DNA from 2 places in the Micromonospora sp. ATLC20 genome. Region 2 is predicted to be linked to the other one. Evidence: predicted binding sites of a transcription regulator. Region 2 holds the regulator's gene; the other holds the start of a gene.
What was found. Region 2 encodes HspR, which represses chaperone genes until heat shock. Its sites were predicted from a motif close to TTGAGTNNNNNNNACTCAA; they were not measured.

Region 1: lon (endopeptidase La) is a predicted target of HspR. The motif match lies at 4,945-4,963, and genes of this name have one in related genera.

What each region holds. Positions count from the first base shown of each region.
Region 1 is NZ_JBXUOV010000080.1:5,553-21,223, reverse strand. It holds gene AC2CHG_RS17955 (DEAD/DEAH box helicase) at 1-1,384, shown strand, start outside; gene AC2CHG_RS17950 (SgcJ/EcaC family oxidoreductase) at 1,440-1,904, opposite strand; gene AC2CHG_RS17945 (MarR family winged helix-turn-helix transcriptional regulator) at 1,937-2,362, opposite strand; gene lon (endopeptidase La) at 2,601-4,922, opposite strand; gene AC2CHG_RS17935 (histone-like nucleoid-structuring protein Lsr2) at 5,156-5,503, shown strand; gene AC2CHG_RS17930 (hypothetical protein) at 5,707-6,948, opposite strand; gene AC2CHG_RS17925 (hypothetical protein) at 6,845-7,087, shown strand; gene AC2CHG_RS17920 (PDDEXK family nuclease) at 7,315-8,181, opposite strand; gene AC2CHG_RS17915 (DICT sensory domain-containing protein) at 8,289-9,380, shown strand; gene AC2CHG_RS17910 (helical backbone metal receptor) at 9,414-10,136, shown strand; gene AC2CHG_RS17905 (CBS domain-containing protein) at 10,161-10,859, opposite strand; gene AC2CHG_RS17900 (hypothetical protein) at 11,078-11,659, shown strand; gene AC2CHG_RS17895 (FKBP-type peptidyl-prolyl cis-trans isomerase) at 11,815-12,183, shown strand; gene AC2CHG_RS17890 (STAS domain-containing protein) at 12,278-12,697, opposite strand; gene AC2CHG_RS17885 (SMP-30/gluconolactonase/LRE family protein) at 12,883-13,371, shown strand; gene AC2CHG_RS17880 (SMP-30/gluconolactonase/LRE family protein) at 13,378-13,902, shown strand; gene AC2CHG_RS17875 (L,D-transpeptidase) at 13,964-15,235, opposite strand.
Region 2 is NZ_JBXUOV010000046.1:18,109-33,779, reverse strand. It holds gene dnaK (molecular chaperone DnaK) at 1-1,181, shown strand, start outside; gene grpE (nucleotide exchange factor GrpE) at 1,230-1,967, shown strand; gene dnaJ (molecular chaperone DnaJ) at 2,047-3,231, shown strand; gene AC2CHG_RS12975 (heat shock protein transcriptional repressor HspR) at 3,256-3,696, shown strand; gene AC2CHG_RS12970 (hypothetical protein) at 3,873-4,079, shown strand; gene AC2CHG_RS12965 (hypothetical protein) at 4,289-4,717, opposite strand; gene AC2CHG_RS12960 (cation:proton antiporter) at 4,881-6,098, opposite strand; gene AC2CHG_RS12955 (cation:proton antiporter regulatory subunit) at 6,104-6,604, opposite strand; gene AC2CHG_RS12950 (winged helix-turn-helix domain-containing protein) at 6,686-6,904, opposite strand; gene AC2CHG_RS12945 (DivIVA domain-containing protein) at 7,110-7,427, shown strand; gene AC2CHG_RS12940 (hypothetical protein) at 7,424-7,678, shown strand; gene clpB (ATP-dependent chaperone ClpB) at 7,838-10,429, shown strand; gene AC2CHG_RS12930 (hypothetical protein) at 10,670-11,050, shown strand; gene AC2CHG_RS12925 (DUF4178 domain-containing protein) at 11,132-11,770, shown strand; gene AC2CHG_RS12920 (DUF2617 family protein) at 11,772-12,266, shown strand; gene AC2CHG_RS12915 (DUF4247 domain-containing protein) at 12,263-12,688, shown strand; gene AC2CHG_RS12910 (DUF350 domain-containing protein) at 12,720-13,142, shown strand; gene AC2CHG_RS12905 (hypothetical protein) at 13,142-13,915, shown strand; gene AC2CHG_RS12900 (polyamine aminopropyltransferase) at 13,912-15,480, shown strand; gene AC2CHG_RS12895 (hypothetical protein) at 15,491-15,671, shown strand, end outside.

The sequences.
Region 1 (15,671 bases), on a different contig from region 2:
CGGGCAGCCGATCGGCCGGCAGCTGCGCGCGCTCGACCACGGGGTGGACGTGGTGGTGGCGACGCCGGGCCGGGCCCTGGACCACATCGCCCGGGGCACGCTGCGGCTCGGCGCGCTGAGCACGGTGGTGCTGGACGAGGCGGACGAGATGCTCGACATGGGCTTCGCCGAGGACATCGAGGCGATCCTGGAGCACGCCCCGGCGGGCCGGCAGACGGTGCTGTTCTCCGCCACCATGCCGGCCCGTATCGACGGGCTGGCCCGGCAGCACCTGACCGACCCGGTCCGCATCCGGATCGAGCGGGAGCGGCCGGTCGCCGGGGAGGCACCCCGGGTGCGGCAGAGCGCGTACATCGTGGCCCGGGGGCACAAGCCGGCCGCGCTGGGCCGGGTGCTGGACGTGGAGTCGCCCACCGCGGCGATCGTGTTCTGCCGCAGCCGCGAGGAGGTGGACCGGCTCACCGAGACGATGAACGGCCGGGGCTACCGGGCCGAGGCGCTGCACGGCGGGATGAGCCAGGAGCAGCGGGACCGGGTGATGGGCCGGCTGCGCGCCGGCACGGCGGACCTGCTGGTCGCCACCGACGTGGCCGCCCGAGGGCTGGACGTCGAGCAGCTCACCCACGTGGTCAACTACGACGTGCCGTCGGCCCCGGAGTCGTACGTGCACCGGATCGGGCGGGTCGGCCGGGCCGGACGGGAGGGTGTGGCGATCACGCTCGCCGAGCCGCGTGAGCACCGGATGCTCAAGACCATCGAGCGGGTCACCGGGCAGCGGATCGCCATCGACAAGATCCCCACTGTCGCCGACATGCGGACCCGGCGGCTGGAACTGACCCAGGCCGCGCTGCGGGAGAGCCTGCTGGAGGACGACCTCGACCCGTACCGGGCGATCGTGGAGTCGCTCACCGACGAGTTCGACCTGGTCGAGGTGGCGCTGGCGGCGGTGAAGCTGGCGCACGAGGCGACGTCACCGGGCTCGGACGACGAGGAGGAGATCCCGCAGGTTCCGGTCCGCGGCCCGCGCGAGGGCCGGCCGGAGACCGGCGGGCGGGGCGAGCGCCGGGGGCCGGGCCGTCCGCGTACCGGCGGGACCACCCAGGTCTTCATCGGGCTGGGCCGGCGGGCCGGGGTGCGGCCGCAGGACCTGGTCGGCGCGATCACCGGGGAGACCCGGATCAACGGCCGGGACATCGGCTCGATCGAGATCGCCGACCGGTTCTCCCTGGTCGAGGTGCCGCAGGCGGTGGCCGACGAGATCATCGCGGGGCTGCGCGGCACCACCATCAAGGGCCGCAAGGCGACGGTACGCCGGGACCGGGACGGCGGCGAGTCCGACGGCCGGGAGCGTCCCTTCGACGCCGGCCGCCGCGGCCGCCGCTGAGGCGTCCACCGCAGCCGGTGACCGGCACCGCCGGAGAAGCCGCCGCCGGTGACGGTCACCGGCCGTTCCCACCCGCCATGCGGTTCGTCAGCCGCCCGACGACGGTACGCGACCACGGGCGGTACCTGGTGTTCTGGAACGCGGTCACGAGCCAGTCGTCCCCCTGGTGGACGAGGACGAACGTGACCGCCGAGAGCCGCTTCGCCGACGGCTCGGTACGGCCGCGCTGCCAGCGCATGATGATCCCGCCCAGCGCCCACACCACGGCGACGTCGGTGGCGACGTGCCGGATGCGCGGCTCTCGGACGGTCATGCGCGAGCCGCGCATGACGCCCCCGAACAGCGCCCGGTGACCGTCGGCGATCGCGCGCCGACCCGCCATCCGGGTGCCGTCGTAGGCCGTGTAGTCCGCGTCCTCGCTGAAGAGGGCCGCGTACCGGTCCGGGTCGCCCTCACCCCAGGCGTCGGCGACCCGGGCCAGGGCGCGGCGGACGCCGGCTTCCGTAGATTGATTCAGCATGCTAAACATTTTAGCGCACTGAAATGTTTTTGTCAGGCCCCGTCGCCGGAGGGGGCGGAGACTCGGGAGGTCTGCTCCTGGAGGATGACCACCACGTTGCGGACGAAGTGCTCGACGGTGGCGAGCTGCGCCTCGGTGTACCCGCGGGTCAGCTCACTGATCGCCGCACCGAGTGGCGCGAAGACCGGGCCCATCTCGGCGTCGAGCCGCTCCACGTCGGCGACGACGAACGTCTTGCGCCGGTCCGTCGCGTCCGGGCTGCGCCGCGCGTACCCGGCGCGGGAAAGCCGGTCCACCAGCCCGGTGACCGCACCCGGCGTGAGCCCGAGCTGACGGGCGAGATCACCGGAGGTGAGCGGGCCACGCCGGGCCAGCAGATCGAGCGCCTTGTTCTCCGTGGCCGTCAGGCCACGCCGGGCGGCCACCGCCTCGTGGAACATCACCACGGCGGTGCTCAACTCCCGGCCCAGAAGATCGCCGAGGTCCGGGGTTCCGCTTCCCGGTGCATCCCCGTCAGTTGCTCTGCGCGCCACCTGACCAGCCTCTCCGCGCGGCGTCCGTCGGTCCTGGCCGCACGCCGGCCAGTATGCCGGGCCGGGAACGGCTGTCGACGCTCCGGCCGGCCGGGATGCCGGACGGACCATCCGGTCGCGCCGTGGAGCGGGGGTCCGGCCGTCACCGGACCCCCGCCCCCGCTCAGGCCGCGGCGAGCGTCCCCGCCTCGATCTCGGCCGGGCGCAGCGCCAGCGCGAGCACGTCCGCCACGTCGGACAGGGTGTGCACGGTCAGCGCCTCCCGCACCTCGGCCGGCAGGTCGTCCAGGTCCGGCTCGTTGCGCTTCGGGATGATCACCTCGGTGAGACCGGCCCGGTGGGCGGCGAGCAGCTTCTGCTTCACCCCGCCGATCGGCAGCACCCGGCCGGAGAGCGTCACCTCGCCGGTCATCCCGAACTCGGGCCGCACCGGCCGCCCGGTCACCAGTGAGGCCAGCGCGGCCACCATGGTGATGCCGGCGCTCGGGCCGTCCTTCGGCACCGCGCCCGCCGGGACGTGCAGGTGGATCCGACGTCCGGCCAGCGCGTTCGGGTCCAGGCCGTAGCGCCGTCCGTTCGACCGCAGGTACGACCACGCGATGTGCGCGGACTCCTTCATCACGTCGCCGAGCTGGCCGGTCAGCGTCAGTCCCGGCTCACCCTCCATCGTGGTGGCCTCGATGAACAGCACGTCGCCACCGGCGCCGGTGACGGCCAGGCCGGTCGCCACGCCGGGCACGGCGGTGCGTTCGGCCGACTCCGGGGTGAACTTCGGCCGGCCCAGGTATCGGGCCAGGTTGCCGGCGTCCACGTGCACCGGCGCGGGGTCCGTGGCGAGCGCGACGGCCACCTTGCGCAGGATCTTCGCCAGGGCTCGTTCGAGCTGCCGGACGCCGGCCTCCCGGGTGTACTCGCCCGCGATCAGCGCCAGCGCCTCGTCGGCGACGCTCACCTCCTCGCCGGTCAGCCCGGCCCGCTCCCGCTGCCGGGGCAGCAGGTGGTCCCGGGCGATGGCGACCTTCTCGTCCTCGGTGTAGCCGTCCAGCGCGACCAGCTCCATCCGGTCCAGCAGCGGGCCCGGGATCGCCTCGACCACGTTGGCGGTGGCGAGGAACAGCACGTCGGACAGGTCGAGGTCGACCTCCAGGTAGTGGTCGCGGAACGTGTGGTTCTGCGCCGGGTCGAGCACCTCGAGCAGGGCCGCCGCCGGGTCGCCGGAGTAGCCGGCGGCCAGCTTGTCGACCTCGTCGAGCAGCACGACCGGGTTCATCGAGCCGGCCTCGCGCAGCGCCCGCACGATCCGGCCGGGCAGCGCGCCGACGTAGGTGCGCCGGTGGCCGCGGATCTCCGCCTCGTCCCGGACACCGCCGAGGGAGACGCGGACGAAGTTGCGGCCCAGCGCCCGGGCGACCGACTCGCCGAGGCTGGTCTTGCCGACACCCGGCGGGCCGGCCAGGGCCAGCACCGCGCCGGAGCCGCGTCCGCCGACGACGCCGAGGCTGCGCTCCGCGCGCCGGTTGCGCACCGCGAGGTACTCCAGGATGCCGTCCTTCACGTCGGCCAGGCCGGCGTGGTCGGCGTCGAGCACGGCCCGGGCCGCGGCCAGGTCGGTGTTGTCCTGGGTACGCGTGCTCCACGGCATCTCCAGCACGGTGTCCAGCCAGGTACGGATCCAGCCCGCCTCGGGCGAGGCGTCACTGGCCCGCTCCAGCTTGCCGACCTCACGAAGCGCCGCCTCGCGGACCTTGTCCGGCAGGTCGGCGGACTCCACCCGGGAGCGGTAGTCGGCGGAGCCGTCCGGCTCGTCCTCGCCGAGTTCCTTGCGGATCGCGGCGAGCTGCTGGCGGAGCAGGAACTCCCGCTGGGACTTCTCCAGCCCCTCGCGGACGTCGCTGTTGATCTGCTCGGTGACTTCCTGCTCGGCCAGGTGTTCCTTCACCCAGCCGACGAGCAGTTCCAGCCGGGCGGTGACGTCCGGCGCGGCGAGCAGTTCGGTCTTCTGGGTCAGGCTGAGCCAGGGCGCGTAGCCGGCCGAGTCGGCCAGCTCGGACAGGTCGGTCATCCGCTCCATCGCGTCGATCACCTGCCAGGCGCCGCGCTGTTGCAGCACCGAGCTCATGAGCGCGCGGTACTCGCGGGCGAGTTCCCGGGCGCGGCCCGCCGGTGCGGGTTCGTCGAGTGTGGTCGCCTCGACCCAGAGCGCGGCGCCGGGACCGGGCACGCCGGAGCCGATGCGGGCGCGGGTGAGACCGCGGACGACCGCCGCCGGTTCGCCGCTGGGCAGCCGGCCCACCTTCTCGATCGTGGCGACCACGCCGACGGAGCCGTACTCGCCGTCGATGCGGGGTACGGCAAGGAGTTCCTTGTCGCCGGTGGCGCGGGCCGCGTCGACGGCGGCCTGGGTGGTCGGGTCGAGGGTCACCGGGATGACCATCCCGGGCAGCAGGACGGCGTCGGTCAGTGGGAGTACCGGAAGAGTTGCCATCGAACACCTGCCATCACGTTGGTTGAGCGTGTCTGGCTCAAGTAACAAAACGTGCCCCTTGTTCCGGGTTGTGACCCACGCCACGCCGAGCGCCCCGTTCCGGCGCTCCGCACCCAATGGCGGCACCGTTTACCGCGACCCGCCGAATGGAAACAGTCGGCTATTGTTGCGGGATTACCGCGCGGTAGGTCAAACTCTTAGCCACACCCCGCCCGACACAGGGAGTAATGGCGATGGCAAGGAAAGTAATCACCGTTCTGACCGACGACCTCGACGGTGGAAAGGCCGATCGGACCGTCGAGTTCAGCCTGGACGGCGTGGCGTACACGATCGACGTCTCCGACGAGAACGCGGGCGTCCTGCGCAAGGCCCTGGATCCGTACATCAGCGCTGGCAGGCGAATCGGCCGCGGAGCCGCCGAGGTCACCCGCGGCGCCCGTCGCACGACCCGGCCGAGCACCTCGGGAATGGACCGCGAGCAGAACCGCGCCATCCGGGAATGGGCCGCCAAGAACGGGTTCGAGATTTCCGAGCGCGGGCGCATCCCGGTGTCGGTGGTCGAGGCGTACAAGAACCGCTGACCGTCACCGGTTCACCGTCGGGCATCCCGGGGTCACGCTGAGAAATCGGCGTGGCCCGATCGGCATTCTCCGCACGGCGCTTTTCGTCCGGCGGATACCCACGGCACGAGATTTCCTCCGGGATCGTCTCCCACCGTTCCCGTACGCGGAAAGGCCGCGGCCGCCCGGAGGAGTCCCCCGGACGGCCGCGGCCGTCGCGTCGCTCAGTTGACCCGGATGCGCACCACGTCGATGGCGGGGGTCTGGTTCGCCCGCTCCATCATCGGGATGCGGTGCGAGCCGTCACCGGCCCAGACCGCGCACTGCGCCACGCCCGACTGCGCCAGGCCCGGGATCTGGATCAGCACGTCGTCCGGCTGGTTGCCGCCCCGGCCGTCCTCGGTGGCGACGAAGAACGCCGGCACGTCCTGCGGGTTCGGGGGCTGCCGGGTGCTGCCGAGCATCCGGCAGGCGGTGTGGAAGTGACCGCGTACCAGGCCCTGGCCGTTGAGCAGCGAGCTCTCCAGGTAGTAGCCGCCCTGACCGGCGGCGAGGAAGCGGTCCCGCACCAGGTTCTTGGTGGTGACCCGGAGCGTGAACGGCTGGTTGCGCCGCACCTGGTTCGGGAACTGCGTGATCAGCAGCGACGGGTTGTTCGCCGCGGCGCCCACCTCACCGAACGCGGTGCTCACGCACCGGTTGCCGTTCTGGAAGCCGTCGTGGCCCTGAAGCCGGCTGCCGGAGCAGTCCTTGGCGAGCACGTTCAGGCCGTTGTTGCCGCCGTTGTTGTTCCCGCCGCCGTTGTTACCGCCGTTGTTACCGCCGTTCTGGCCTCCGTTGTTGCCGCCGTTCTGACCGCCGCCGTTCTGACCGCCACCGTTCTGGCCGCCGCTCTGCGGCGTGTCGCTCACCGCGCATCGGGCGAACTGGTCCAGACCCTGCGGGCGCTGCGCGAACCGGCCGATGGCGGTGGCGATCCGGTTGAGCGCCGCCGTCCGCTTGTCCGCGAGCGGACCGAGGATCGCGTTGTTTATGAACTCACCGCCGTTGCGGCCCTCCGCCGCGAGCCGCCGGTTCGCCTCGCCGATCTGGCTCTCCAGCAGCGCCAGGGTGCGGTCCACCTCGGCACGGGCCTGGCCGGGCACCTGCGGCAGCCGGCCACGGACGTCCGGGCAGGCCACCGTCGGGGGGGGGGGGGGGGGGGGGCGGCGGGGGGGGGGGGGCGGGCGAGGGGGGGGGGGGGCGCCGCGGGGGGGGCCCCCCCCCCCCCCCCCACCCGCCGTGGTCTGCTGGCACTCGGCCGGCGACATCTGACCGTCACCCCAGTGGTTGCGGACCCAGCGGCCGTTCTGCCAGGTACGGGTGGTGCTGCCCTGGCCGTCCGGGGCGGTCGCCCCCGGGCTCGCGGGCACGCAGGACGCCGAGGCGGCGCGGGTGGTCGTCCGCCGGTCCTGGGCGGACGAGATCTGGGTGACGGCGACGATGCCGCCGAAGACCGCGAGCGTGCCGACAACCGCCAGCATCCGCTTGCTCCGCGCGTTACCGGATGACCGGCGCGCCCGTGTGGACCTGCGCATCGAATTGCTCTCCTTCTCGATCCGGTAGTTGACTGGTGATCCCGGCGGACCGACGAATTCGGGGTGTGAGATCACTGCGACGCTCAGTCGCGAGTCAATGGCCGACGATGCCCTTTCCGCACCGTCTCCGCGCCGTCCGGGCGCGGCGGGGAAGATCTGCGTCCATTCCCGATGAGGTACGGAGCGCCGTCGGCGAAGGTTCAACCGGAGATCGGAAAAAATCGAAAAGTCGCCGTCCGGGCCGGCGGGGACGGTTCAGTCGGCGCAGAGGTGGTCGAAGGCGAAGCCGCCGTCGAAGGAGTCCCGCCGCGCGGCGAGCGCGCGGACCTGCCGGAGAAGCTCGTCCCGGTCCAGCAGGGACGGCGCGGCCCCGTCGAGGTCACGCAGCCGCTCCCCCAGCGCCACCACGGCCAGATCCTCGGCGAGCCGCCCCGCGTCGACGCCGTAGGCGAAGCCGCGCGCGGTCAGCCGGACCCGCTCCAGCAGACAGCGGCCGGGTCGCACCTCGGCCCAGGCCCAGCCCTCCGCCGGCCCGTCGGTCCAGCGCACGTGCAGGCCGCGCACGATCGGGTCGGCGATCCGGCCCGCCACGTACGCCTCGACCGCCTCGACCCGGGCCAGCGCGCCGAGGTCGTTCACCGGTCCACGCCGGCCGTCCGGCAGCCGGCCGATGATGTCCCGGAAGCCCACCGCGTCGCCGGCGTCCGGGTCGGTGCCGTCGGCGTAGGCCCGCGCGTCCAGCACGTACTCGGCGAACCGGCGGACCTGCTCCGCGCCGCCCAGCGCCGGCGACTCGACGCGCACCAGCGGCAGGCCGACGGCGGCGCAGACCGCGTCGGTGAGTCGTTCCTCCCGCCGGGCCGGCGACCCGTCCGGAGCGGGCGCGGTGAACCGCACCGCGAAGCGCGGCAGCCCGGTCTCGGCGGCGCAGACCACCAGGTCGAGCGACGCCCGCCCGGCGGTGCTCCACTGACTGCCGGTGACCCCCGGCGGGCGGCCCTGCACCAGGTCACCGAGCCGCCGGCCGGCGTGACCGAGGTGGCCGGCCCGGACCAGGGACGGCGCGACGCCGGGCGGGACCGGCCGCAGCCAGGAGGCGGTCACACTGCCTGTGCTCGTCATCTCGCCCCGATCCCCCCTCGTCCGGTCGACGCCCGAGTGTAGGCGGTGCGGCGCAGTCGGTACGGCCGCCCGGTGCGCTACCGCGCCCGTCCCTCTAGGCTCTGCCCGTGCCCAGCGGACGGACCCCGGAACAGTTCACCAAACGCAGTCTCGTCGCCGTCTCCCACGCCATCGAACGCGCCGCGCTCGCCGAGGCCGAGGACGGCCCGCTCGTCGTGCTCGCGCTGTTCCAGCGGCTGCCGTACTTCGCCCGGGAGCGCGAGGTCTACCGGCGCATCGCCGGCCGCGCCGCCGTGACGGTGGTGGCGATGGTCGGCGGACCGCCGCCCGACCTGCCCGAAGGGGCGTACGGCGTGACCCTGGACGAGGCGGAGGCGCTGGCCCGGGAGTGGACGGTGGTGGCGCTGAGCCCGCGTTTCGGCGCCACACTCGTCGCGCACGACCGGGCCGAGGTGGCGCCCGCGCCGACGCTGGAGGCCGGCCGGCTGTTCGAGGGCCGCTGGGGTTTCCGCCGCGACGAGGCGCTGCACGAGGTGATCCGGCTGCGCGAACAGCTCGCCGAGCGGCTGCCCGCCGCGGCACGCACCGCGCTGGACGAGGCGATCGCCCGGGTGCGGGACATCCCAGCCGGGCCGGGCGAACCGCGCGCCGAGGCGGCACTGCGGATGCTGGCCCGCCGCGGCGACCGGAACCACCAGCCGGTCGAGCCGGCCGAGACCATGCTGGACGAATCAGGCCTGGCCCGGTGGTCCGGCGCGGACGGGGTGACCGCCTCCGGCACGCTGCCGGTGGCGCTGGTCGGCCTGCGGGTGGAGGCGCCGCCCGGCTCACCGGAACGCTTCGGCCGGCGCGGCGTCGCCCGCGAGGGGCACGCCGTGCTCACCGCGATCACCGGCGTGCTGCGGCCGGTCGACCGCGCGGTACGCGTCACCGAGAACGAGTTCCAGCTCGTCCTGCCCGGGCTCGACGAACCGGCCGCGCTGGAGGTGGTACGCCGGTTGCACGACGGGATCGGCGCGCTGGCCCGGTCGTACCCGTTCATGGCGTACATCGTGCACGCGGCGGTCGGGGTGACCACCCGGCGGCCGCTGCCCACCGCGGACCTGCGCGCCGCCGTCGACTGGGCGGTACGCAAGGGCCTGCCGGTGGCGGGCCTGCCGCCGGAGAACGCCGACGCCGTGGCCGCGCCGGCCGGCTGACCGGCCGGTCCGGTTCGAGGAGAGGGAGACGCGGTGCGGGTGGTGTCGCTGGTGCCGTCGCTGACCGAGGCGGTCGCGGCCACCCGCCCGGAGGTGCTGGTCGGCGCGACCGACTGGTGCACCCACCCGGCCGGGCTGGACGTCGCCCGGGTCGGTGGGACGAAGTACCCGGACCTGGACCGGGTGCTCGCGCTCGAGCCGGATCTGGTGCTGCTCAACGAGGAGGAGAACCGGCTGGCCGACGCCGAGGCGCTGCGCGCCGCCGGGGTGCCGGTCCGGGTCACCTTCCCGCGTACCGTCCCCGAGGCCCTCGACCAGCTCGGTGAGCTGGTCGACGCGCTCGGCGTGCCGGCCGAGCCGCGGTGGCTGCGGGAGGCCCGCCACGCCTGGGCCGCGCTGCCCGCGCCGGGACACGTCCGCACCGCCGTGGTGCCGGTGTGGCGGCGCCCGTGGGTGGTGCTGGGACGGGACACGTTCGCCGGGGACGTGCTGGCCCGGCTGAGTGTGCGCAACGGCTGGGCCGGGGACGCGGAACGCTATCCCCGGCCCAGCCTGGACGAGCTGCGCGCCCGGGCGCCGGAGCTGGTGGTGCTGCCCGACGAGCCGTACCGGTTCACCGCCGACGACGGGCCGGAGGCGTTCCCCGGTGTGCCGGCGGCGCTGGTGTCCGGCCGGCACCTCACCTGGTACGGCCCGTCGCTGGCCGAGGCCCCGGCGCTGCTGGCCGCCCAGCTCGCCGCCGCGGGCCCCACCTGACCGGTGAGGCCCGGGTGCCGGTGCTCAGGCGACCGGGGTGGCGTGCACCGGGTCCAGCTCCATCAGCGTGGTGTCGTCCACGTCGTACCCGATCGCGTTGTGCACCGCGACCACGCCCGCGACCTGCGCGGCGAGACGGCCCGCCAGCTCGACGGCGCTGCGCCGGTCCAGCCGCCCGTCCATGGTGACCTCGCCGCCGCGGACCTGGACCGTGACCAGGCCGTCGCGTACGGACAGCACCCGGCGCAGCACCTCGTGCACGACCTCCTCGCGGATCTCCGCGTCGGTACGCAGGTGCACGCGCAGCAGGTCACCGCGGGTGACGATGCCGGCGAGCCGGCCCAGGTCGTCCAGCACCGGGAGCCGCTTGACGGCCTCGTGGTCCATCAGCCGGGCGGTCGCCGCGAGCGACGCCCGCTCGTGGGTGGTGACCGCGGGCGCGGTCATCAGGTCCCGGGCGACGAGCGCGCCCGCCTTCTCCCGCGCGGTACGGCGGCGCCGTCCCTCGAAGACCCGCCGCTCGTCCGGGTGACCGGACCGCTCCACCTTGTGCAGCAGGTCCGCCTCGGAGATCACCCCGAGCACCCGGCGGAACGAGTCCACCACCGGCACACCGCTGATCCGCTGCCGCACCAGCACGTCGACGACCTCGCGGTACGGGGTCTCCTCCGTCACCGTGGCGACGTCCCTGGTCATCACGTCGGTAACCTGCCACGCCCTCATCACGACCTCCTCGTACCGAGTTTCCACCTGCGACGGTAGGCCGCCGGCGTACGGCCTGGTCAGGGGCGGCGGACCGGCCGCGAGGGGCCGACCGGACCGGGTACGGACGGGACCAAGGACCCGGTCACGAGGGCACCTCTCGGCCCTGCTCCCGGGCGCCGCGCGGCGGTGGAATGAATGTGCCACCGGGAAGCGCGGTGCGAGGCACAGGAAGGGACGTGGACACCATGACCGCGACAATCGAGCGGACCCCCGCCGTCAAGCGGACCCCCGCCGCCACCATCGCTCCGGCGGCGCACACCGAGACCACCCGCCAGAAGGCCACCCGGTACGTCTGGGCCGGGCTGCGGCTCGCCCTGGGCTGGATCTTCCTCTGGGCCTTCCTCGACAAGATGTTCGGCCTCGGCCACGAGACCCCGGCGAAGAACGCCTGGATCAACGGCGGCAGCCCGACCAAGGGCTTCCTGGGCAACGCGGTCGAGGGCCCGTTCGCGGACCTCTACCGGAACATCGCCGGCGCGGCCTGGGCGGACACCCTGTTCATGGTCGGCCTGCTCGGCATCGGTGTCGCGCTGATGCTCGGCATCGGCATCCGGATCGCCGCCGTGGCCGGCGGACTGCTCCTGGTCCTGATGTGGACGGCCGTGCTGCCCCCGGCGAACAACCCCTTCATGGACGACCACCTCATCTACGCGGGCCTGTTGGCCGGTCTCGCCCTGGTGGGCGCCGGCAACACCCTCGGCCTCGGCCGGATCTGGGCGAAGCTCCCCCTGGTCCAGCGTCTCCCCTGGCTGAAGTGAACCAGCCCGCTCCGGGGCGGGCGTCGCCGACAGGCGGCGCCCGCCCTCTTCTCGTGTCCCCGCCACGCCGGTGTGCGGGGACCGGCGCGTATCGGCCGGTCGCGATCCGGCAGGATCGACGGTGACCACACCGTCAGCACCGAGGAGACCCGCTCATGGACAAGCCCCAGATCGGCCCGATCGAGGGCGCGCCGCCCGCCGATCTGGTCGTCGAGGACATCACCGTCGGCGACGGCCCGGAGGCCCGCGCGGGCCAGCTGGTGAGCGTGCACTACGTGGGCGTGGCCCACTCGAACGGCCGCGAGTTCGACGCCTCGTGGAACCGGGGTGAGACGTTCGAGTTCCCGCTCGGCGGCGGCCAGGTCATCGCCGGCTGGGACCAGGGCGTCGTGGGCATGAAGGTCGGCGGCCGGCGCAAGCTCACCATCCCGCCGCACCTGGGCTACGGCGCCCGGGGCGCGGGCGGCGTCATCAAGCCGAACGAGACGCTCGTCTTCGTGGTGGACCTGCTCGGCGTGCGCTGAGCGCGACACCGTCCCGTCGAGCCGCCGGCTTCCGGGCCGGCGGCCCGGCGCATGTTCGGACCGCCGGCCCGCCTCTGCTCGGGCCGCCGCCTGTTCAGGCCGCGCAGGCCACCAGCTCGCGGGGGCGGCCGGGCAGGTCCGGCGCGCGGTCGGGGAGGTTCTGGGCGCGGTCGGGGAGGTTCTGGGCGCGGTCGGTGCAGCGCACCGGGAGCACCCGGTGCAGGCCGGTCACCCGCAGCACCCGGGCCACCACCGGGTCGGGGTCGGTGAGCACCAGCTCGCCACCCCGGGAGCGGACCCGCAGGTGGGTGGCGACCAGCGCGCGGACGCCGGCGGCGGAGAGCAGCCGGACACCGGCCAGGTCGACCCGCAGCACCGGCCGGGCCGGCGCCGCCCAGAGCGCGGCCCGGAACGCCGTCACGGTGGCGATGTCGATCTCGCCGACCGGTCGCAGCTCGACCACGTGGTCGTGCACGTCCATCGCCACGAAGAAGCGCTCACCGCTGTGTACCATGCGGCCAAACCTACCCGCGCCCTCCGACATTTCCGGACCTCGCGGCGGGGGTTCCGGGTAGTGTCCGGGAACCGACCCCGAGCCGTCTCAGGGTCATCCCGCAGCCGTGCCGCCACGCCGCGCGGGAAGCGGCGAAACGCCGCCGGGGACTGCCCTGCGCGACGCCGCGGGGCCACAATGAGCCGATGGTCGTCCCCCGCCCGCGCGCCCCACTGCTGATCCGGCCGGTCCGCGAGCCGGCGACGGTGCCGCCGCCGCTCACCGGCCCCTGGTCGCCCGCCGACACCCGGCTCGACCGGGCCGACCTGCTGCCGCTGCCGGCCGGCGGGCACGGCCCGGAGGACGTCGTGGTCGACGGCGACGGCCGGGTGGTCAGCGGCGACGAGGACGGCCGGCTCTGGTGGTGGCCGGCCGACTCCCCGCCCGGCACGCCGCCGACGCTGCTGGCCGAGACCGGCGGACGACCGCTGGGCATCGAGCGGGATCCGGTCGACGGCGGGTTACTGGTCTGCGACGCGTACCGGGGGCTGCTGCGCATCGACCCGGCCGGCCGGGTGCACGAGCTGACCGGCACCGCGCCGCCGGTGCACCTGGCCGACAACGCGGCGGTGGCGCGTGACGGCACCGTCTACTTCACCGACTCGTCCGACCGGTTCCCGCTCTCGCACTGGTAACGCGACCTGCTGGAGCACCGGCCCAACGGGCGGGTACTCGCGTACGACAGGCGCACCGGGCGCACCGACGTGGTCGCGGACGGGCTCTACTTCCCCAACGGGCTCGCGCTCACCCCGGACGAGTCGGCGCTGATGCTCGCCGAGACCGCCACCCACCGGCTGCTCCGCGTCGACCTGCCCAGCGGGCGGGCCACTGTGCTCACCGACCTGCCCGCGTACCCGGACAACATCTCCGGCGTCGGCGACGGCACCTACTGGGTGGCGCTGCCCAGCCCGCGGCTGCGGGCCATGGAACGGCTGCTGCCGCATCCCCGGGTCCGGCAGATCGTGGCTCTGCTGCCCGGCGCGGTGCAGCCGCAGCCGCGCCGCTACGGGCTGGTCGCGCTGGTCGACGGCGACGGCCGGGTGCTGCGCACGCTGCACGGCCCGAGCGGGGCGTACCCGATGGTCACCGGCGTGCGGCAGCACGGCCGCGACCTCTGGCTGGGCAGCCTGACCGCGGCCGGGGTGGCCCGGGTCGGCCTGGACTGAGACGACGCGGGGCCGGCCCACGCGGACGGCGGGCCGGCCCCGTGGCCGTTCCTCCCCAGGTTCAGCCGCCGCTGTTGCTCCGCGAGGGGGCCGGGGCCGGTGACGACCCGCCGGCCACCGCGCCCGGGTGCGGCGTGGCGCTCTGCGTGGGCTTCAGCCCCGCCGGTACGGGCAGCGCGCTGCCCTTGGCGAACTCGTCCCAGCTGACGTTCCAGGCGGTGAATCCGTTGCCCTGATCCAGCTTCACCTCGGTGCCCTTGACCGTCACCAGGTCACCGACCTGCGTGAAGCCCATCAGCCAGTCCGCGGCGGTGGCCGAGACGTTCGTGCAGCCGTGCGAGGTGTTGGTGTAGCCCTGCTCCCCCTCCGACCACGGCGCGGAGTGGATGAACTCACCACCCCAGGTCAGCCGCTGGGCGTCGTCCACGTCGACCACGTAGCCGCCGTTCGGCTCGCCCCGGGTGTCGAAGGTGGTGTGCTCGTGCTTCTCCATGATCACCATGGTGCCGCTGGACGTCGGCGTGCTCTCCTTGCCGAGGCTGACCGGGATCTTCTTGACCGCCTTGCCGTCCTCGTAGACGGTCATCTGCTTCGTCCCGTTGTCGATGTCCAGGGTCACCTGCCGGCCGACCTTGGCGCTCGCGACCCGGTCGGAATCGCCGACCGCCTCCTTGCCGATGGGCAGCCCCTCCAGCGCGCTGCGCACGCTGATCTTCGTGCCCGGCTTCCAGCGGTCCGGCGCCCGGTACTCGGCCTGCTTGCCGTCGGCCACCCAGGACCAGGTGCCCGGCTGCGGCGGGTCGGTCTTCACGAAGAGCCGGCGCTGGACGTCCGCACGCGCCTCCTTCGGAATCGGCGGGTCGAATCCGAGCACGACCGGCATCGCCGTCCCGTACGTCTGATTCGGCCGGAAATACAATTCGCTGGTGACTGCCGGTTTGGTGGATTTGGCCATCGTCGTGAACGTCGTCTTCTGCGTGGCGGTCTTGCCGGAATCGCCGGTCGCGGTCACCTCCGCGGTGTACGTCCGGGAATTGGCGAGCGGTCGGTCCGGCACCCAGCCGGAACCGTCCTCCCGCGGCTGGGCCGGCACCGCGTTGCCCTTGTCGTCGGTCAGCTTGACGGCTGTCACCTTGCCGTTGCTCACCTTCGTGCCCACCTCCGCGCTGATCGGCACGCCCCGGGTACTGTCGGCTGGCGTCACGGAGACCGACGGCGGTGCCGCCTCGGCCCGCTTCGCCACCGACTTCGGGCCGGCGGTACACGCGCCGACCGCCAGCGGCGCGGCTGCGACGGTCATCGCGAAAAGCGTCAGTCGGCGCCTCGCAAACATATTTCGCCCCCCATTTCCGAACCCTCTCGCCCACATTCTGTAGGCCCGGGATCGCGCCGTGGCACCTTCGGCGGAATTGCTCGGAAACGGTTGCGGAGAATCGTGCCGGACAGGCAATTCCCGTACCGGCTTGCGCCCTAAGCGCCCTCCGCCCGGTTCCCCACCCCCTCACCCGCCGCTCAGCGACCCCGGTCCGTCGATCATGAAGTTGACGGCGGATGGCGTCCGTTTTGTCCCCGACAACCTCATGATCGACTGACGAAAACGAGATGCGCTGGACGCAATCGCCCACGCCACCCGCATCGCCGCCGCGATCTTGCAGTTGCGGTCCTGGAGAAAGGTGCTAATCGGGCATATCAAGGGCCGCAAGTGCAAGATCGCGGGCAGGCTGCGGAGGACGGAGCGACCCCGGCCCCTCGTGAGGAGAGGCCGGGGC
Region 2 (15,671 bases):
AGATGGCCATGCAGCGGCTCAAGGAGGCCGCCGAGAAGGCCAAGATCGAGCTGTCCGCCGCCACCACCAGCAACATCAACCTGCCGTACATCACCGCCGGTTCGGCCGGCCCGCTGCACCTGGACGTGACGCTCAGCCGCGCCGAGTTCCAGCGCATGACGCAGGACCTGCTGGACCGCTGCAAGGGCCCGTTCGAGCAGGCCGTGAAGGACGCCGGCATCAAGATCTCCGACGTCGACCATGTCATCCTGGTCGGCGGCTCGACCCGCATGCCGGCCGTGACCGACCTGGTCAAGCAGCTCACCGGCCGTGACCCGAACAAGGGCGTCAACCCGGACGAGGTCGTCGCCGTCGGCGCCGCCCTCCAGGCCGGCGTGCTCAAGGGTGAGGTCAAGGACGTCCTGCTGCTCGACGTGACCCCGCTGAGCCTGGGCATCGAGACCAAGGGCGGCATCTTCACCAAGCTCATCGAGCGCAACACCACCATCCCGACCAAGCGCTCCGAGGTCTTCACCACCGCCGACGACAACCAGCCGTCGGTGCTGATCCAGGTGTTCCAGGGCGAGCGGGACATCGCCGCCTACAACAAGAAGCTCGGCACCTTCGAGCTGACCGGTCTCCCGCCGGCCCCGCGCGGCGTGCCCCAGATCGAGGTCACGTTCGACATCGACGCCAACGGCATCGTGAACGTGCACGCCAAGGACCTGGGCACCGGCAAGGAGCAGAAGATGACGATCACCGGCGGCTCCTCGCTGCCGAAGGACGACATCGAGCGGATGCGCCGGGACGCCGAGGAGCACGCCGACGAGGACAAGCGCCGCCGTGAGGAGGCCGAGACCCGCAACGTGGCCGAGGCGCTCCAGTGGCAGACCGAGAAGTTCCTCGCCGAGAGCGGCGACAAGCTGCCCGGCGAGAACCGTGACCAGCTCAACGAGGCGCTCGGCGAGCTGCGCAGCGCCCTCGGCGGGCAGGACATCGAGAAGATCAAGTCCGCGCACGAGAAGCTGGCGCAGGTCTCCCAGCAGGCGGGCTCGCTGCTCTACGCCCAGCAGCAGGAGGGCGAGCAGACCGCACCGGGTGCGGCCGGGCCGGGTGCCGGCGCGGGCGCGGCCGGTGGCCCGAAGGCCGGTGGCGACGACGACGTGGTCGACGCGGAGATCGTGGACGAGGACAAGAAGTGACATCCGGTCCCGGACACGATTCGCACCGCAGAGGGATGAGGTAACCGCATGACGGACAAGCCACGAGCGGCCGACCCGGGTGCCACCGGGTCGGCGCCGGGCGCCGGCAAGGACACCGGCGACGAACCCCGGGTCGTCATCCGCGACAAGCGCAAGCTCGGCAAGGTGACCGAGCAGCCGGCGAACGACGCCTCGGCGGCCGACGCGGCCGCCGACGCGCCCGCCGAAGGGCTGGTCGAGGAGGCCGAGGTCGTGGTCGACGAGATCGGCGGCGAGGCCGAGGTCAGCGGTCCGACCGTGGTCGACTCGCCCGCCGAGCCGAACGGCGGGCCCGGCACGGACACGCCGCTCGGCGCCGAGCTGGAGTCGCTCCGCACCGACCTGGAGGAGCTCACCCGCGACCTCCAGCGGGTGACTGCGGAGTACGCCAACTACCGCAAGCGGGTCGACCGGGACCGCAACCTGGTCCAGGAGCAGGCCACCGGGGCGGTGCTCACCGCGCTGCTGCCGATCCTCGACGACCTGGACCGGGCCCGCGAGCACGGCGACCTGGTGGGCCCGTTCGGCAGCGTGGCCGAGCAGCTCACCGGCGCGCTGGCGAAGTTCGGCCTGACCGCGTTCGGCGAGAAGGGTGACCCGTTCGACCCGACCCGGCACGAGGCGGTGGCGCACCAGACCTCCGCCGACGTGACGGAGCCGACCTGCGTACAGGTCATGCGCCGTGGTTACCAGCTCGGCGAGCGGCTGCTGCGGCCCGCCATGGTCGCGGTCGCGGACCCGGAGTAGTGCCGACCCGTGACGTCCCGCCCGCCCGCACCGGGCGGGCGGGACGACCGGGGTTCGACCCGTGGAAGGGGGTGGACCGGTGAGTTCCAAGGACTGGATCGAGAAGGACTACTACGCCGCGTTGGGCGTGGACAAGTCCGCCTCCTCGGACGAGATCAAGAAGGCGTACCGCAAGTTGGCCCGGGAGTCGCACCCGGACCACAACCCCGGCGACACCGGTGCCGAGGAGCGGTTCAAGACCGTCTCCGAGGCGTACGCGGTGCTCGGTGACGAGAAGAAGCGCCGCGAGTACGACGAGATGCGCTCGCTGTTCGGCTCCGGCGCCTTCCGGCGCAGCGCCCGCGGCGCGGGCCAGCCGGGCGGCATGCCGTTCGACGTCTCCGACCTGTTCGGCGGCGGCGCCGGCGGCGGTGACAACCGGTTCAGCGGTGGCGGCTTCACCGACCTGTTCAGCTCGATCTTCTCCGGCGGCGCCGGCGGTGGCCCGGCACGTCCGCGCGGCCCGGCCCGCGGCCGGGACGTCGAGACCGAGGTGGCGCTCGACTTCGACGACGCGGTACGCGGCGTCACGCTGCCGCTGACGCTGCGCGCACCAGGCGTCTGCGACACCTGCCACGGCAACGGCGCGAAGCCCGGCACCCAGCCGGTGGCCTGCCCGGTCTGCCACGGCGCCGGCGTGACCACCCGCAACCAGGGGTCGTTCAGCTTCTCCGAGCCGTGCCGCAACTGCCAGGGCGTCGGCACGATCGTCGAGGAGAAGTGCCCGGAGTGCCACGGCACCGGCGGCGTCACCAAGACCCGCACGCTGAACGTGCGCTTCCCCGCCGGGGTGGCCGACGGGCAGCGGATCCGCCTGGCCGGCCGGGGCGAGCCCGGCGAGCGGGGCGGTCCGGCGGGTGACCTGTTCGTGCAGGTGAAGGTCCGCCCGGACGAGCTGTTCGGGCGCACCGGGGACGACCTGACCCTGACCGTCCCGATCACGTACGCCGAGGCGGTTCTCGGCACGGACCTGCGCGTGCCGACCCTGGACGGGACGGTGACCCTGCGGGTGCCACCGGGTACGCCCAGTGGGCGGGTGCTGCGCGCCCGCGGCAAGGGCGTCGTACGCAAGGACGGCCGCGCCGGTGACCTGCTGGTCACGCTCGACGTGGTGGTCCCGGCGAAGGTCTCGGACGAGGCGCGGGCGGCGCTGGAGACCTTCGCGGCGCAGACTCCGCCCGCCGCGCGGGAACATCTCGAAGCGCGGGTACGTCGATTCAGTTGACGGCGGCACCGGAGGTGAGCGGGCATGTCGGAGGAGTACGTCGGCTCGGGTGACCCGGCCTACGAGGCCAAGGTCTTGATGATCTCGGTGGCCGCGCGGATGGCGGGGATGCACCCCCAGACGCTGCGCCAGTACGACCGGCTGGGCCTGGTGCAGGCCGGACGGGCGTCCGGCGGCGGTCGCCGGTACAGCGTCCGGGACGTGGTGCTGCTCCGCGAGGTGCAGCGGCTCAGCCAGGACGACGGGATCAACCTGGCCGGGGTCAAGCGGATCATCGGGCTGGAGCGGCTGCTCGAAGAGGCGCAGCAGCGGGTGGCCCGGCTGGAGGCGGAACTGGACGCCGCGTACCGGCGGATCGCCGAGCTGGAGTCACTCGGCGGCTTCCCCCGCGGCGACCTCGTGCCCACCAACCGCACGTCCACCGCGCTCGTCGTCTGGCGTCCGCGCCGCGCTCCCGACCGCTGACCTCGTACCTGAAGGCCGGCGCGCCCGCTCCCCCGGGGCCGCGCCGGCCTTCGTCGTTCCCCGGGCGGTCCGCCGCCCGGGTCGGGGAAAGCCGGGGTACGGCAGAGCGGGGTCGACTACGATTTTCCGCAGGGGCAAAAAGCCTCAAATCGGAATCCGGGCTGGCGGGGGGAGCCATGACGGAACCGGCGAAGAAGGTGGCCGAGCGCGCGGAGGAACGGCTGGAGAAAGTGGCCGAGAACGTCCGCGAGCGGTTCGACCGGGTCACCGAGGGCCGCTTCAGCGACAAGGTCAAGGAAGGGCGCTTCGCCGACCAGACGGACCACGGCGTGGACCGGGCGCGGGACGACGAGCGGCGCAAGAAGCAGGGCGGGTCGACCTAGACGATCCGCCGACGTGCGGGCCGGGATCCACGGGGGATCCCGGCCCGTTCGTGTCCCGAGGGCCGAGCGGGCACCACGCACCCGCCCTCGCGGTCGATCATGAAGTTGGCGGCGACAAACCGGACACCAAACACCGCCAAGTTCATGATCGACCAGGCCGGACGGGTCGAGGTGGCTGGGCGACGCTGACCCCGGGGGGACGGATGGCGTCAGAGGCGGCGGTTCTCGCGGACCAGGCCGCCCTCGCACCAGTCCCGGTAGACGAAGAGATCCGGCCGGGCGAGCAGCACCCGGCTGTTGTGCGCCCAGTTGCGCATCAGGTCGTCGCCGGACTTCTCGGCCTGCTCGACCAGCTTGCGGAACCGGCGCTTGGGGTGGGCGCGGAAGTTCGTCCGGATGCCGTCGGCGGCGTAGATGTAGAGGCAGTGCAGCGCGAACCGCCGCGCCGGGCAGCCCTGGTCCATCGCCAGATCGAACAGCGTCTGCACCAGGTGGTCACCGGCGACCAGCAGATCCCAGTCCGGCGGCATCGAGGTCAGCGGCACCGAATCCGGCTGATACGCCCACGACCGAAGCTCGGCGGGCGAGGGATCGACCGGGTTGGCGAAGCCGTGGAACGTCTCTTCCTGCACGCTCACCGGCCGACCTTCCGCTTGCGCTGGCGGGGGCGCAGGCCACCCGCGGACCCTGGCTGCTGGGCCGAAACGTTAACGCGGTTGGACGGAGCAGGGGTAGACCTTCCCGGGATCAATTTGACAACGCCGGGCCGGATCTGCCCTCGGCTGATCCGGCCCGGCCGGGTCAGTCGCCGGAGCCCAGGGGCAGCGGCGCGGGCGGCCGTGCGGCGGCGGCGCGGGTGCGCAGCCACTGCTTGAACCACGGGCTGTCCGGCAGGCGGGCGAGCAGCGGCCCGGTCACCACCGTGATCAACACGTACGCGGTGGCGAGCGCGGCGAGCTTCGGCTCCACCGGGTAGACGGCCGCGACGGCCAGCCCGGCGATGACGATGGAGAACTCGCCGCGCGGGGTCAGCGCCAGGCCGGCCCGCCAGCGGCCGGGCTCGGCGATCCCGGCCCGGCGGGCGGCCAGGTAGCCGGTAGCCACCTTCGTCGCCATGGTCACCACTGCGAGCAGCAGCGCGGGCAGCAGTACCGGCGGCATGTCCAGCGGGTTGGTGACCAGCCCGAAGAACACGAAGAAGACCGCGGCGAACAGGTCACGCAGCGGGGAGAGCAGCTCGGTGGCGTGGTGCGCCACCGGCCCGGACAGCGCGATGCCCACCAGGAACGCGCCGACCGCCGCCGACACCTGGAGCTTGGCCGCGACACCGGCGACCAGCAGGGTCAGGCCGAGCACCCCGAGCAGCAGCGCCTCCGGATCCTTGGCGGAGAGCGCGGCGGAGATCAGATGGCCGTACCGGATCGCCACGGCCAGCACCACGACGACGGTGAACACCGCGATGGCGAGCGCGATGCCGCCCTTCATCAGGCCGACCCCGGCGAGCAGCGCGGTGACCAGCGGCAGGTAGAGGGCCATCGCCAGGTCCTCGATCACCAGGACGGACAGGATCACCGGGGTCTCCCGGTTACCGACCCGGCCCAGGTCGCCGAGCACCTTCGCGATCACGCCGGACGACGACACCCACGTGACGCCCGCGAGCACCACCGCCGCCACCCAGCCCCAGCCGAGCAGGAGCGCGAAGGCGAACCCGGGCAGCGCGTTGAACACCGCGTCGATCACGCCGGCCGGCGCGGCGGACCGGAGGTTGCCCACCAGTTCGTTGGCGCTGTACTCCAGGCCGAGCATGACCAGCAGCAGGATCACGCCGATCTCGGCGCCGACCGCGAAGAACTCCTCGCTGGCGTTGAGCGGCAGCAGCCCACCGTGCCCGAACGCCAGGCCGGCGAGCAGGTACAGGGGGATGGGCGACACGCCGAAGCGACGGCTCAGCCGGCCGAGCAGGCCGAGCAGGAGCAGCAGCGCACCGACTTCGATGAGCAGGATTGTGGTTTCGTGCATACGCGTCAGCCGTCCGGATCGGTCTCGGCGAGGATCGCGGTCACGCCGTCGAGCCCTTGACGGGTACCGACCACGACGACCACATCGCCGGCTTCGAACCGGAAGGTGGGATCGGGCGAGACGTTCACGGCGCCCTGACGCAGCACGGCCACGATCGACGCGCTGGTCCGGGTGCGTGCCTTGGTGTCCGCGAGCCGCCTGCCGACGTACTTCGACCCCGCCGGGATGGCGATCTGCTCGGTCAGCAGCCCGGCGGCCTGCTCGCGCAGACCGGAGAGCTGACCCAGCATCAGCGACGCGCCGAGGATGTCGGCGAGCGCCTCCGCCTCGTCGTCGGTCAGGGGTATGTCGTGTTGGCAGGAGTCGGGATCGTCCGGGTCGTATAGGACCAGGTCGCGACGGCCATTGCGGTGGGAGACCACGCCGAGCCGGCGGCCGGACTCCGTCATCAGATCATGACGTACGCCGATCCCGGGCAGGGCGGTCTGTTCGACACGTACTCGCACGCGGGTGAGGCTACTCCGGGCGCGCACGTGCTGTTTCCGGGGCCGAACTGCAGACTGGTCGATGCGGCTCGGGCGGCTCGTCTAGTCCCGTTCGGCTACGAACACGCCGACACCTTCGAGCGTTTCGGTGAGACCGGTCGCGCGCAGGATCATCATCGCCTTGCCGACGACGGTGTCGGAGACGGCGTACTCCTTGCACAGCTGGGCGCGGCTCGGCAGCTTGGTGCCGGGTGGCCACTCGCCCGAATCGATCTTGCTCTTCAGTTCGTCTGCGAGCACTTGGTACTGCTGTTTGGGCATACACACTCCCCGGATGGCACGCCCATTCGACCATGCAACCGCCTCCAACCTCAAGCAATTGTGGGTTGGTCGTTGACCTACAACTGGTACCGATTGTAGGTTGCTGGCGAACGCTCCCGGATGGCACCTGGAGCTTTCCCGGGTCGGGGCGGGCATCCCCCGTGGCTCGTCCCGACCCCCGTCCTCCGCGAGAAGGGACAGTGTCGTGCGCAATCTCCTGCGAATACGTCCGAAGCGGCGGAGCCTGACCCCGCCCAACTCCGCGCCGGTCGGCGCCTACCGTTCCGCGTCGTACCTTCCGCTGCGGCCCTGGCAGGTGCGGGGCCGCCGCTTCACGACGTGCCGTCGAGGGCTGGACCCGGCCGAGGTCGCGGCGTTCCTGGATCGCGTCGCCGGCGATCTCGCCGCCGCGTACGCCGAAGTCGCCCGGAGCCGTGAGGAGACGGCCCGGATCAAGGGCGCGTTGCGCGAGTGGCAGTCCCGGCAGGCACCGTCGATGCGTGACCTGGCCGGGCGGCCGTGACCGGGCGGTACGTGATCCACCTGCCGGTGCGCGCGGCCGATCTGGCCCGGGCGAAGATGCTCGGCCGCACGGCCGGCCGGTCGTTGGCGTTCCTCGCGGTGGTGGAGTTGGGCGGGATCACCGTCTCGGCCGAGGACGACCAGGCCGTACGCCATTGGGTGTTCTGCGACCGCAAGCTGGACGGCGGCCGGCGTTGCGTGCTGCGCGCCGACCACGAGACCCCCTGCCTGGCGCGCCTGCCACGTCGCTGAGATCTTGGTACGAAAAGGCCCCTCCAAGGGCCTTTTCGTACCAAGATCTCTCCGGCCGGACCGGATGAGGGTGACTCAGGTCACAGGGGTGGAGTTGAGCGGAATAGACTCAACTCTGGTTGTGTCATGTCCAGTGGACACGCCGATCCGGGGGAGCCCATGAACACGGAACGTCTCACCACCAAGAGCCGCGAGGCCATCACCGGTGCCGTCGCGCTGGCGAACCAGCGCGGTCACGCCACCGTGGAGCCCTGGCACCTGCTGCTGTCACTGCTGGACACCGAGGGCTCGACCGCCGCGGGCCTGCTGCGCGCCGTCGGGGCCGACCCCGCCGAGCTGCGCCGCGTCGCCCAGCGGTCGGTCGACGCGCTGCCTGCCGCACGCGGGTCGAGCATCGCCGAGCCGACCCTGGCCCGCGAGTTCGTCAACGCCATCGGCGCCGCCGAGCAGATCGCGCGGCCGCTGGGCGACGAGTACACCTCCACCGAGCACCTGCTGGCCGGGCTGGCCCGGGTCGGCGGCGCGGTCTCGGTCGCGCTGAAGAACTCCGGCGCCACCGAGGAGAACCTGGTCGCCGCGTTCCCGACCGTCCGGGGCGGCGACCGCCGGGTGACCACCGCCGACCCGGAGCAGACCTACCAGGCCCTCGCCAAGTACGGCGTGGACCTCACCGCCAGCGCCCGCGACGGCAAGATCGACCCGGTGATCGGCCGGGACTCGGAGATCCGCCGGGTGATCCAGGTGCTGTCCCGGCGTACGAAGAACAACCCGGTGCTGATCGGCGAGCCGGGCGTCGGCAAGACCGCGATCGTGGAGGGCCTGGCCCAGCGCATCGTGGCCGGCGACGTGCCGGAGTCGCTGCGGGACAAGAAGCTCGTCTCGCTCGACCTCGGCGCGATGGTCGCCGGCGCGTCGTACCGCGGTCAGTTCGAGGAGCGGCTGAAGTCCGTGCTGGAGGAGATCAAGAACTCCGACGGCAAGGTCATCACGTTCCTGGACGAGCTGCACACGGTGGTCGGCGCCGGCAAGGGCGAAGGCTCGATGGACGCCGGCAACATGCTCAAGCCGATGCTGGCGCGCGGCGAGCTGCGGATGGTCGGCGCGACCACGCTCGACGAGTACCGCGAGCACATCGAGAAGGACCCGGCACTGGAGCGCCGCTTCCAGCCGGTGCTGGTCGGCGAGCCGACCATCGAGGACACCATCGGCATCCTGCGCGGGCTCAAGGAGCGCTACGAGGTGCACCACGGCGTACGGATCACCGACGCCGCGCTCGTCGCCGCCGCCGCGCTCTCCGACCGGTACATCACCGACCGGTTCCTGCCGGACAAGGCGATCGACCTGGTGGACGAGTCCGCGTCCCGGCTGCGCATGGAGATCGACTCGCGCCCGGTCGAGGTGGACGAGATCGAGCGGGCGGTACGCCGGCTGGAGATCGAGGAGATGGCGCTGGCGAAGGAGCCGGACGCCGCGTCCGCCGAGCGCCTGGAACGGCTGCGCAAGGAGCTGGCCGACAAGCGCGAGCAGCTCACCGCGCTCTCCGAGCGCTGGCAGACCGAGAAGAGCCACATCACCAAGCTCTCCACCGCCAAGGAGGAGCTGGAGCGCCTCGGCGGCGAGGCCGAGCGGGCCGAGCGCGACGGCGAGCTGGAACGCGCCGCCGAGCTGCGGTACGGCCGGATCCCCGCTCTGCGGACCGAGCTGAAGCAGGCCGAGGAGGAGCTGGCCCGGCTCCAGGCCGACGGCGCGATGCTCAAGGAGGAGGTCGGCGCGGACGACATCGCCGCAGTGGTCGCCTCCTGGACCGGCATCCCCGCCGGTCGGCTGCTCGAAGGCGAGACCGCCAAGCTGCTGCGGATGGAGGAGTCGCTGCGCGGCCGCGTGGTCGGCCAGGCCGAGGCGGTCGGCGCCGTCTCCGACGCGGTCCGCCGCGCCCGGGCCGGCGTCGCCGACCCGGACCGCCCCACCGGCAGCTTCCTGTTCCTCGGCCCGACCGGCGTCGGCAAGACCGAGCTCGCAAAGGCGCTCGCCGAGTTCCTCTTCGACGACGAGCGGGCCATGGTCCGCATCGACATGAGCGAGTACGGCGAGAAGCACTCGGTGGCCCGCCTGGTCGGTGCCCCGCCCGGGTACGTCGGCTACGAGGAGGGCGGCCAGCTCACCGAGGCGGTACGTCGCCGGCCGTACTCGGTGATCCTGCTGGACGAGGTGGAGAAGGCCCACCCGGACGTCTTCGACGTGCTGCTCCAGGTGCTCGACGACGGCCGGCTCACCGACGGTCAGGGCCGTACCGTGGACTTCCGCAACGCGATCCTGATCCTCACCTCGAACCTGGGCTCGTCGGTGATCAGCGACCTGACGCTCACCGAGAACGAGCGCCGGGAGGGCGTGCTCGCGGTGGTCCGGTCGCACTTCAAGCCGGAGTTCCTCAACCGGCTCGACGACATCGTGGTGTTCGCCGCGCTCCAGGGCGAAGACCTGCGGTCGATCGTGGACATCCAGCTCGACCGGATGCGAACCCGTCTTGCGGACCGCCGGTTGGGCCTGGAGATCACCGAGGCGGCCCGGACGTGGCTGGCCGAGCACGGGTACGACCCGATCTACGGTGCCCGCCCGCTGCGCCGGCTGGTGCAGTCGGCGATCGGCGACCAGCTCGCCAAGGCGCTGCTGGCCGGTGAGATCCGCGACGGCGACACGGTCCGCGTCGACCTGTCCGACTCCAAGGAGTCCCTGGCGGTGACCGCCGCCTGACCCACCCCACCCCTGCGAAGGCCCGGCCTCCGGCCGGGCCTTCGCCGTCCCGGCCGCACTCCGCCCCGCCGCCCCACCCGCCGGGGTCGCTTCGGCCTCCACCCGCGCGGTGATCAAGGAGTTTGTGTCCTGTGGAGGCGCCGGCGGGGACACAAACTCCTTGATCAGCGGGGAGAGCGAGGGGAGAACCGGGGCGGGCGGCAGGGGTGAGGGGGTGGTGGGGTGGGCACATAGTGGGGCATGAGCGGGAGCTGGGAACGGGAACTGGACGCGGCGGTGCGGGAACTCGACCGCGCGGACACCCTCGCCTTCGGCGGGGTGGGGCTGGCGGGGCAGATCCTGCCCGCGACCGAGGCGTACCGGACGCTGGAACAGGGGCTGCGGGAGCACCCGGAGGCGGCCCGTAAGCGGGTCGACAGGTTGCTCCGCAAGGGCTCGCCGGCCGGCCGGGCGTACGCGGCCACGTTGCTGGAGGGGGTCGACCCGGCCGCCGGGCGGGACGCCTGGGCGCGGCTGCGCGGCGACGACGGCGAGTTCACCACGTTCTCCGGCTGCCTCATGGGCCGCGCCAAGCTGGGCGAATACGCCACCGACCGGCTCGCCGGTGCCGAAGGTAGCTGAGCGCACACTCAGCGAACGGGACTTCAGAAGGCGTGCGTGCGGTTGTTACCGTTCCCGCCGAGCGCGTTGGGGGAGGCGGCAGTGAACGGTTCGTTGGCGTACGTGGTGACCACGCTGGGGTGCCTCGTCGGGGTGGCCGGTGTGGTGATCGCCGTGATCGCGGTACGGAAGTCCCGGTCGGCGTCCCGCCCGAAGACGAAGGCGGCGCCGGGTGACCCGTTCCGGGACCGGGACGCCGACGCGCTGCGTGGTGACCCGCGTGCCCTCAAGCCCGGCGACATCGTCGAGATCCGCACGGTGCCGTACACCGTGCGCGGCTCGGTGCACCTGGTCGAGGGCGGCTGGAGCTGGGCGGAGCACCTGCTCGACGACGCGGGCGGCGTGAAGCGCTGGCTCTCCGTCGAGAGCGACCCGGACCTGGAGATGGTGCTCTGGACCAGCGAGCCGGGGGCCACCGTGACGCCCGGCGCCCCGACGCTGGAGATCGCCGGCCGCCGCTACAACTGGGACGAGTCGGGTCAGGCCCGGTACACCGCGACCGAGGGCACCGGCCTCGACCCGCACGGCACCATGCGCTACTACGACTACCAGGCGCCCGGCGGCGCACGGCTGTCGTTCGAGGCGTACGGGGAGGCCGGCTGGGAGGTCAACCTCGGCGAGGAGCTGCGCCGCGCCGAGGTGATGATCTACCCGCAGGGTGGCCCGGAGACGGTGCGCTGACGTGCTCGTCTGTCTGGACGCGCCGTACGTCGACACCAGCGCCGCCGATCTGAGCCTGGCCCTGGGCGGCCCGGAGCTGCCGGCGCTGGCCGTACGCGACATCGACCTGCCCGGCCTGCCCCGGCTGCGGCTGCGCCTGCTCGGCGCCTCCCACCAGGTGGTGCTCGGCACGCTCACCGAGACGGTCGCCTGCCTGCCCGGCCGCCCGCCGCACCTGCCGGGCACGCTGCACGACGAGACGGCCGGCTACCGGTTCCTCGCCACTGTGCTCCGGCCGGAGGGCGACGGCCTGCGTACCCGGGTCGCGGCGCTGCGCGCCGAGCTGGCCGAGGACCCGTATGCGCTGATCGGGGTCTTTCCCGGCGACGAGGACGCGGTCACCGCGCTCTCCGTGCGGCCCGGCCCGCCGGACGGCGCGCTCGCCTGGCGCACCTGGCACGCCTACCCGCAGACGAACGAGCTGGTCCTGACCGAGACGGTGGTGGAGGAGCTGTGACGTACCGACGGTGGTTCGTGGTGGGCGTGGCGGTCGCCGTCATCGGCGCGCTCATCGCCGCCTTCACGATCTTCTACGGCAACTTCTCGCCCCGCGGCTACGTGGAGGACAACTTCTCCCGCGCCACCGGGCGGGACATCGGCTCGAACGCGATCGCGTACACCTCGAACAAGGCGCCGAGCGAGGTGTCCAAGCAGATCACCGACGCCTGGAAGCCGGCCGACCAGTACGTCGACGGCAGCGGCGTCTACCTGCGCTACGACGACGACTCGGTGGTGATCCTCCCGCTCGCCGTCGGCTCGGTGATCCTGCTGGAGAGGATGACCACCGCCTACCCGCGGTACCACAGCGTCGTCGGCAACAGCTGGGGCTGGGGCCGAGGCAGCACGGTCCGGGGCGGCGGCCCCGGCTCCGGCAAGTAGCCCTGTCGATCCCCTCACCCTGGAGTCCTCTGTGCAGCATCTCGTCACCGACCTGCTGGTCACCCTCGCGTACGGCGCGGTCGGCGTCGTCCTGATGGCGATCGGCTACGTCCTGGTCGATCTGGCCACCCCCGGCAAGCTCCACGAGCTGATCTGGACCGAGCGCAACCGCAACGCGGCGCTGCTGCTCTCGTCGAACCTGCTCGGGGTGGGCACGATCGTGGTCGCCGCGATCGTCGCCAGCGACGACGACTTCACGCTGGGGCTGGTCGGCGCCGCCGCGTACGGCATCCTCGGTCTGGTGATCATGGCGGCGGCGTTCGTGCTGCTCGACGTGGCCACCCCGGGCAAGCTCGGTGAGCTGCTCGTGGACCCGGAGCCGCACCCGGCGGTCTGGGTCTCCGCCACCGTGCACCTCGCCACCGGTGCGATCATCGCGGCCGCGATCATCTGATGAGCGGCAAGCCCGCCAAGCACCAGGTGGGGAAGGACAAGCGCACCCAGACGGTGATCTGGTCCGTGGTCGTGGGGGTCGTAGTCCTCGTCTGCGCCATCGGCGCGTTCGGCGGCGACTCGGACACCTCAGTCCCCGCGCCGGCCGCCGACGAGCGCTCCGGCACCGTGCCGATCCTCCGGGCCGCCGCCGACAGCCAGGGCATCTGCTACGGCTGGGAACTGCTCGACGTGTACGACGAGGTGAGCGTCGGCTCCAACCTCGGCGACGGCACCACAGTCGTCGACGCTCCCGGCTGCACCCGCTGGATCGCGGTCTCCGCGAACGTCAGGTACACCTCGTCCAGCAGCGAGTCGGAGGACTCCGCCACGATCCGGATCAAGGGCTCGGAGGACATCGAGTTCGCCGACCTCGCCGCGATCGAGACCCGGCTGGGCCGCTTCGGGCTGGACGAGGACGCGTTCGTCGACGACCCGGGCTGGGCCGTCACCCGGGCCGCCACGATCCTGCCGCTGCTCGCCGCCGAGCGCGGGCTCGCCGAGCCGGCCGCGACGCCCACCGCCGCGCCGTCGACAGCCGCCGCCGCGCTGCCGGACGCCGGAAACGACTTCTGGCGGGACCGCTGGATCTACGTGCTCAGCTCGGTCGGCCTGTTCCTGCTCGCCGCGCTGTTCCTCGCCGTGGGCGTGCGACAGCGCCGCAACCACCGGGTACGGGTGCCCGCGCAGCGCGCCGGGGCGGGAGCCGCCGGACGTACCCGGAGCAGACGGTGACCGCCGACGTGGCCGCACGGCCGCGGTGGCGCCTGGCCCGCTCGGCGGTCCTGCTCGCGGTCTTCGTGTGCGCGGCCTGCGGCCTGGTGTACGAGCTGGCGCTGGTCGCGCTCGGCAGCTACCTGATCGGCGACACGGTCGGCCAAGCGTCGATCGTGCTCGGCGTGATGGTCTTCGCGATGGGCGTCGGCGCGCTGGTGGCGAAGCCGTTGCAGTCCCGGGCGGTGGTCTCGTTCGCGGTGATCGAGCTGACGCTGGCGCTGCTCGGCGGCCTGTCCGTGCTCGGCCTCTACGCCGCGTTCGCCTGGCTCGACCTGTACGGCCCGGCGCTCGTCGGCACCGCGTTCGTGCTCGGCCTGCTGATCGGCGCGGAGATCCCGCTGCTGATGGTGATGCTGCAACGCATCCGGGAGCAGTCGGCGGGCAGCGCGGTGGCCGACCTGTTCGCCGCCGACTACGTGGGCGCGCTGCTCGGCGGGCTGGCGTTCCCGTTCCTCCTGATCCCGGTCTTCGGCCAGCTCAAGGGCGCGCTCGTGGTGGGCGCGGTGAACGCGGTCGCCGGCGTGGTGCTCGTCTTCACCGTGTTCCGCGCCGAACTAAGCCGCCGGGCGCGGGCCGCGCTGGGCGCGGCCACCGTCGTGGTCGGCCTGCTCCTCGGGTACGCGTGGGTGACCGCCCACGACTTCGAGGTGACCGCGCGTCAACAGCTCTACCGCGATCCGGTGGTGCACGCCGAGCGCAGCCGCTACCAGGAGATCGTGCTGACCCGCTCGGTGCGCGAGCCCGGCCACTCCGACACCGACCTGCGGCTGTTCCTCAACGGCGACCTGCAGTTCAGCTCGATCGACGAGTACCGCTACCACGAGGCGCTCGTGCACCCGGCGATGCGCGGGGCGCACGGCGACGTGCTGGTGCTCGGCGCCGGCGACGGGCTGGCCGCGCGGGAACTCCTCAAGTACCCGGACGTGCGCTCGGTGACGCTCGTCGACCTCGACCCCGCAGTGGTCGAGCTGGCCCGCCGCGAGCCGCAGTTGCGCGAGCTGAACCGGGAGTCGCTCACCGACCCCCGGGTACGGGTGCTCAACCTGGACGCGTTCGCGTGGCTGCGTACCGCCACGGACCGCTTCGACGTGGTGATCGCCGACCTGCCCGATCCGGACGAGACGGCCACCGCGAAGCTCTACACGATCGAGTTCTACACGTTGATCCGGCCGGTGCTGGCCCCCGGCGGGCGGCTCGTCGTGCAGTCCGGGTCGCCCTACTTCGCGCCCCGGTCGTACTGGTCGATCGAGCGGTCGATCCGCGAGGCGGGCTTCGCCACCGTGCCGTACCACGTCGACGTGCCGAGCTTCGGCGACTGGGGGTTCGTGCTCGCCGCGCCGGGTGACGTCGCGCCCGAACTGGCGTTGCCGGACGATCCCCCGCCGCTGCGTTTCCTCACCCCCGCGGTGCTGGCCGCCGCCGGCACGTTCCCCGCCGACCGGGCCCGGATCGACGTGCCCGCCTCCACGCTGTTGCGCCCGAGGGTGCTGGACTACGCCCGCGAGGAGTGGCGCGGCTACTAGGTTGCAAGGCATGCCAGGACCGTCACGCCACCGGCCGGGGATCGGCTGGCTGGTCCGGCTGCTACCGACCCGGGCGCTGGGCGCGGCCTCCTACCTTCAGGCGTTCGTGCTCTCCGGCGTGGTCACCGTGCTGGTCGTGCGGGCGTATCTCCAAGCCACCGGCTATCCGCAGATCGGCGGGGGCGGGCTGC